2 linked regions of the Allocatelliglobosispora scoriae genome follow. The protein of the gene in region 1 interacts with the protein of each later gene in a pairwise test. Links are inferred from orthologs where the notes say so. Each region holds a gene or a part of one and is shown in the gene's direction. Other genes may lie near its edges. The genes, in order: F4553_RS23720 and F4553_RS10820.

Region 1 (3,130 bases):
CTCGCCGCGCTCGTCGCCGCGCTCGTCGAGGCGGACCTGCTGGTGCTTCTCTCCGATGTGGACGCTCTTTACACCGGCAACCCGGCCGACCCGGGCTCGCGCAAGATAGAGCTGGTCAGCGGCCCGGCCGACCTCGACGGGATCGCGATCAGCACCCCCGGCAAGGCGGGGCTCGGCACCGGCGGCATGGTCACCAAGGTCGAGGCGGCCAGGATCGCCACCGGCGCCGGGATCAACGTCGTGCTCACCGCCGCGCCGCTCGCCGCCGCCGCCCTCGCGGGCGAGCCGGTCGGCACCCTCTTCACCGCCTCGGCGACCCGCCCGTCGGCCCGGCTGCACTGGCTCGCCCACGCCACGGCGGCCCGCGGCCGGCTGCACCTCGACGCGGGCGCGGTCCAGGCGGTCGTCGAGCGCCAGGCGAGCCTCCTGCCGGCCGGGATCACGTCGGTCGACGGTGCTTTCACCGCAGGCGACCCGGTCGACCTGGTCGGCCCCACCGGCGTGGCGATCGCGAGGGGCCTGGTCGCCTACGACGCGAGGGAACTGCCACCCCTCCTGGGCCGGTCGACGTCGGAGCTCGCGGCAACGCTGGGCCCGTCCTACGACAGGGAGATCGTCCACAGAGACGACCTGGTCCTCCTCCACTAACCGCCCGCCCCGCCCCCACCCCCACCCCGCCCCCACCCCCACCCCGAAATTCGCGTTGATCAAGGGAAGACTCGCCGCGAATCGGACACCCCGGATGGCGAGTCTTCCCTTGATCAACGCGAATTTTGACGACTGAAAGGCTGCAGCGGATGAGTGTTGTGGAGGAGCAGGCTCGGGCTGCTCGGGTTGCGGGGCGGGTGCTGGCCACCGTCTCGCGTGCCGTGAAGGACGACGCGCTGGTCGCGATGGCGGACGCGCTGCTGCACCGGAGTGCGGAGATCCTCACCGCCAACGCGGTCGATGTCGCGGCGGCACGGGCATCCGGCACTGCGGAGTCCACCGTCGACCGGCTCACCCTCACCGAGGCGCGCGTCGCCGCGATCGCCGACGCGCTGCGGCAGATGGCCGCGCTGCCGGATCCGGTCGGCGAGGTCGTGCGCGGCTCGACCCTCCCCAACGGACTCCAGTTGCGGCAGGTCAGGGTGCCGTTCGGCGTCGTCGGCATCATCTATGAGGCGCGCCCCAACGTCACCGCCGACGCGGCCGGGATCGCGCTCAAGTCCGGCAACGCCGTACTCCTGCGGGGATCTTCTTCTGCCGCGCAGAGCAACGCGGCGATCGTGGCCGCGCTGCGCGAAGCCGTCGCCAAGGTCGGCCTGCCCGCCGACGCGATCCAGCTCGTCGACCCGAGCACCCGCGAGACCGTCCGCGACCTGATGCGGGCGCGCGGCCTCGTCGACGTGCTGATCCCGCGCGGTGGTGCGGCCCTCATCAACGCGGTCGTCACCGAGTCGATCGTCCCGGTGATCGAGACCGGCATCGGCAACTGCCACATCTACGTCGATGCGAGCGCCGATCTCGACATGGCGCTCGACATCCTGATCAACGCCAAGACCTCCCGCCCGTCGGTCTGCAACGCCGCCGAGTCGCTGCTCGTGCACGCCGCCGTCGCCGACGAGTTCCTGCCGCGCGCGCTCGGCGCGCTCGCGGCGGCGGGCGTCACGGTCCACGGCGACCCGGCCGTCGCCGCGCACTCCAGCGCGGTCATCCCGGCCACCGACGACGATTACGGCACGGAATACCTGGCCCTGGAGCTGAGCGCGGCCGTCGTCGCGTCGCTCGACGACGCGATCACCCATATCAATCGGTTTGGTACGGGGCACAGCGAAGCCATCATCACCGGCTCCCTGTCGGCGTCGACCAGATTCGTCGCGCAGGTCGACGCGGCGGCGGTCCTCGTCAACGCGTCGACCCGGTTCGTCGACGGCGGCGAGTTCGGCTTCGGTGCCGAGATCGGCATCTCGACGCAGAAGCTGCACGCCCGCGGCCCGATGGGGCTGCCAGAGCTGACGAGCACGAAGTACGTCATCACCGGGGATGGCCAGATCCGCTGATCCGCCGATGCGGGCAACCGGTGATCGTGAATAGTCTTCCCGCGTCGGCTCGTCTGCCCCGGGGAGATCATCGTGCGTGGTGGCACTGCGTTGGCCAGCGTGGTGGGTGTGCTCGCGGCCCTGCTCGTCGCCGCACCCGCGTCGGCTGCGACCACCATCACCGGCGACGTGACGGCGCGGGACGGGGGCGCACCGATCGTCGGTGCCGTCGTCGAGGCGATCACCGGGGAGTCCGATGTGGTCAAGTCGGCGACCACCGACGCGACCGGCCACTACCAGCTGATCCAGATCCCCACGTCGGGCACCTTCCGCCTGCGTTTTCGGGCGGCGGGCTTCGCCGAACTCTGGTCCGCCAACGCACCCGACTGGCGTAACGCCGCCCGCTACTCGGGGACGGTGCAGCAGTTCGTGAACGCCGCTCTCTACCAGGGGGCGGGCACGATCCGGGGCACGATCACCGACTTCACCGGACAGCCGCTCGCCGGCGCGACGATCCTCGTGCAGCGGAAAGACACCTCCTGGCGCGCCTACACCAGGACCGATGCGACCGGCGGCTACACGCAGGGCAACGTCCCGCCGGGCGAGTATTCGGTCAAGATCTACGCAGCCCGCCACGCCGTGCAGTACGTCCCGGCGCAGGCGCTGCCCTCGTTCTTCACCGTCGCCGATGCCGCCGAGGTCGTCGCCGACGACACGATGCTGCCCAACGGCGGGCTGGACCTCGCCATTCAGCACCCGACGACGGGCGCCCCGGTCGCCGATGCCTGCATCACCGTCACCGGGACGATCCCCGTCTTCGTGGTCTCGGGGGAGTTCCCGCCGCCCAGCACGGTCACCGGCACGGTCTGCGCGCGGGCCGACGGGCACTACCGCTTCGACGACCTGCCGCCGGTCGAGTACACGGTGACGATGACCGGGAGCCGGACCTACTGGCCCTTCACCGCGGCGAAGGTGACCCCGGCTCGCGGGGCGCCGACGGCGGCGACGATCACGGCTGCTCCGGCGGCGTCCGTACGGTTGCGGATCAGCGCGGCACAGTCCGGCGTCCCGGTGCCCACGACCTGCGTCCAGTTCGTGCCGCTCCCGTT
Region 2 (3,313 bases), 2.8 Mb from region 1 along the record:
ATCGCCGCCGGTGCCGCGCTCTCCTTCGCCCGCGGCATGAGCGAGTACGGCGCGCTGGTGCTCTTCTCCGGCAACCTGCCCAATTACACGGAGGTCGCCTCCGTTCGCATCCTCAGCAGCATCGAGAACGACAACCCCGAGGGCGCCGCAGCGGTGGCGGCGGTGCTGCTGCTGGTCTCGTTCGCGGTGATCGTGCTGCTCGACGTCACGCAGCGAAGGATGGTCCGCCGTGGCTGAGCGCGCCCGAAGCCGTACCCGTCGGGGGCCTGTCGCTCTTGCCCTTCGGCTGATCGTCACGATCTATCTGTTCTTCCTGGTGGCGTGGCCGGTCTACCTCGTCGGCAAGAATGCCCTCGCCAACGGCTGGGACAACATCGCCGGCATCCTGGAGGACCCGGACATCGTCCACGCGCTGGAGCTCACCGTCCAGGTGGCGATCATCGCGGTCATCATCAACACGGTCTTCGGCGTCGGCATCTCGCTGCTGCTGGTCCGCTACCGGTTCTGGGGCAAGCGGCTGCTCAGCGCCATGCTCGACGTGCCGCTGTCGGTCTCGCCGATCGTGGTCGGCCTGGCCCTGGTGCTCGTCTACGGCGGGCGCATCGGCTGGTTCGGCCCGACGCTGGAGAAGGCCGGCTTCCAGGTCATCTTCGCCACCCCCGGCATCGTGCTCGCCACCGTCTTCGTGGCGCTGCCACTGGTGATCCGCGAGGTCGTGCCGGTGCTGGAGGAGGTCGGCGACGAGCAGGAACAGGCGGCTCGCAGCCTCGGGGCGAACGCCGCACAGACGTTCCTGCGCATCACGCTGCCCTCGATCAAGTGGGGCGTCATCTACGGTGTCGTGCTCAGCCTGGCCCGGTCGCTGGGCGAGTTCGGCGCGGTCAAGATTGTCTCGGGCAACGTGCTCGGGCAGACCCGCACGGCCACGCTGGTGGTGGAGGAGAAGTACCTCAACTTCGACAAGGGCGGCGCTTACGCCACCGCCTTCCTCCTGGCCCTCGTCGCCGTCGCCTGCATCATCATCGTCTCCATCCTCCGGCCGAAGGAAGACCGTTGAGCATCGAAGTCGTGAACGTGAACAAGCGCTTCGGGGATTTCGTCGCGCTCGACAACGTCTCCGTGAGCATCCCAGCGGGCCGGCTCACCGCGCTGCTGGGCCCCTCGGGCGGCGGCAAATCCACGCTGCTGCGCATCATCGCCGGGCTGGAGAGCGCCGACAGCGGAAAGGTGGAGATCGAGGGCGTCGACGCCACGAACCTGCCGCCGCAGAAGCGCAACGTCGGCTTCGTCTTCCAGCACTACGCCGCCTTCAAGCACCTCTCGGTGCACCGCAACGTGGCGTTCGGCCTGGAGATCCGCAAGCGGCCCAAGGACGAGATCCGCGAGCGGGTCAAGGAGCTGCTCGACCTGGTGCACCTGAGCCAGTTCGCCGACCGGCTGCCCTCGCAGCTCTCCGGCGGGCAGCGCCAGCGCATGGCCCTGGCCCGGGCGCTGGCGGTCCAGCCGACCGTGCTGCTGCTCGACGAGCCCTTCGGCGCACTCGACGCGAAGGTACGCAAGGAGCTGCGCGACTGGCTGCGCCGCCTGCACGACGAGGTCAGCGTCACGACGGTCTTCGTGACCCACGACCAGGAGGAGGCCCTGGAAGTCGCCGACGAGATCGTGGTCATCAACGAGGGCCGGGTGGAGCAGATCGGCTCGCCGGACGACCTCTACGACCGGCCCGCCAACGACTTCGTCATGCGCTTCCTCGGCCCGACGACGCAGCTCGGCGACCGCCTCGTCCGGCCGCACGACCTGCACATCCACACCGGCGCGGCGACCGCGGACGACGTGACCGGGCGGGTCACCCGCATCACCCGGATCGGCTTCGAGATCCGGGTCGAGGTCGCCGCAGCGGACCAGATCGTGACCGTGACCCTGACCCGCAACGAGTTCCTGTCGCTCGGCATCACCACCGGCGCGACGGTCCAGGTGCGCGTCGCGCCCGAGGTCCACTCGGTGGTCGGACAGCCCGCCTAGCGGACGGCGGAGGCGTCGCCCGGCGGTCGTTCACGTCGCGGGGGCGCCCTGATCAGCGCAGCTCCCCCGTGTAGCCGCGCCGATCAGGGTGCCTCGGCCGCCGGTCGGTGTGACCGACGAACAGGACAACAATCGCGAAAACCTGTATATACCGCAAGCCATTTCGCCTCAGGCTAAAGGCGCAGGTAGCGCGTCGACACCCGGAAACCGTTGGGGCACTTTGCCTCCGTAGCGTAGAGTCACTGCTATCGATACGGGGAGTGAGTGTGGAATCTGCGTACCGGATCAGGCTCTGCGATGTCACCAGCGCGCGTTGGCGCAGCTCCGAGAGCACCGAACAGGCCCGGCCGTCGACCGAGTTCGACCTGACCAGCCAGTTCCAGAGCTTCTACGACTCCTTCGAGGGCCAACTGCCGAAACTGCTCGCGCAGCGGCTCTTCGACGCGGGCGACGTGGCGATGCTGCTCGAGTCCGGCACGGTCGAGCAGGCCGGGGAGTTCAGCCGGGTCGAGGTCGTGCTCTTCGGGCTGCCCTTCCCCGCCAACCAGATCGTGGCGACCGTCGTGCTCGACTTCCCGCTGCACGAGCTCACCGACGGCGAGGAGTCCTACCTCCGCAAGCTGCTCCAGGCGTGCACCGGATCGCGGCTGCTGATCACCGGCCGTCCCGTCACCGCGATCGTCGACGAGCTCGCCGCCGAGATCGGCGCGGTGCCCGAGGAGGGCGCCGACCCGGCCGAGGACGAGAGCAAGGGCGCCCGCGAGCACCACGCGCTCGTCTTCGTCAACGGCAACGGCTCCCCCGCACCGGAGTACCCGGTGATCGCCGGCATCCTCTACGGCATCCAGCCGCCCTATCAGCCGGAGTTCATCCAGCTCAGCCGACCCAAGTCGCTCAACCGCACCGGCGGGACCTATGCGGCCGTCTCGCCGCTGTCGAGCTTCCTCTACGGCCAGCAGAGCGAGGCCGAGAACAGCGTGCTGCTCACCACGGTCCAGGCGGTCGGCACGGCGGCCCGGTTCCAGCGGATCTGGCACGACGCCTACTACCACGTGCAGCAGTTCCAGGCGCACCGGCAGTCGGGGCGCACGGGCGAGCAGACCCGGGAGGACCTGGAGACGCTCGCCGACGAGGTCGGCAACCTCGAGCTCGACCTCGCCTTCAGCGTGGAGACGACGGCCAACCTCGGACTCGGCAGCACCACCGCGCGGATCGACGACTTCCACCACACCCTCTACGAGGTGATGCAGATCCGGTCGCGGGCGCGGACCGTCGGGCAGATGTTCGTGCG

Evidence for each region.
Region 2: the proteins of F4553_RS23720 (region 1) and F4553_RS10820 interact in binary tests that used the Escherichia coli proteins (3 or more experiments, as listed by UniProt). The link is inferred for Allocatelliglobosispora scoriae from one-to-one orthologs.

Annotation. Positions count from the first base shown.
Region 1 is NZ_JACHMN010000002.1:3,977,158-3,980,287, forward strand. Bases 104-2,919 are described here. They hold F4553_RS23720 (glutamate-5-semialdehyde dehydrogenase), read left to right. Parts: upstream 104-797; coding sequence 798-2,042; downstream 2,043-2,919. Other genes in these bases: proB (glutamate 5-kinase), read left to right, coding at 104-648; F4553_RS23725 (carboxypeptidase-like regulatory domain-containing protein), read left to right, coding at 2,115-2,919. Also shown: more of proB, read left to right, coding at 1-103; more of F4553_RS23725, read left to right, coding at 2,920-3,130. UniProt on the Escherichia coli protein: Catalyzes the NADPH-dependent reduction of L-glutamate 5-phosphate into L-glutamate 5-semialdehyde and phosphate. The product spontaneously undergoes cyclization to form 1-pyrroline-5-carboxylate.
Region 2 is NZ_JACHMN010000002.1:1,135,002-1,138,314, forward strand. What follows is about bases 39-3,037. They hold F4553_RS10820 (sulfate/molybdate ABC transporter ATP-binding protein), read left to right. Parts: upstream 39-1,053; coding sequence 1,054-2,022; downstream 2,023-3,037. Other genes in these bases: cysT (sulfate ABC transporter permease subunit CysT), read left to right, coding at 39-237; F4553_RS10815 (sulfate ABC transporter permease), read left to right, coding at 230-1,057; F4553_RS10825 (hypothetical protein), read left to right, coding at 2,289-3,037. Also shown: more of cysT, read left to right, coding at 1-38; more of F4553_RS10825, read left to right, coding at 3,038-3,313. UniProt on the Escherichia coli protein: Part of the ABC transporter complex CysAWTP involved in sulfate/thiosulfate import. Responsible for energy coupling to the transport system.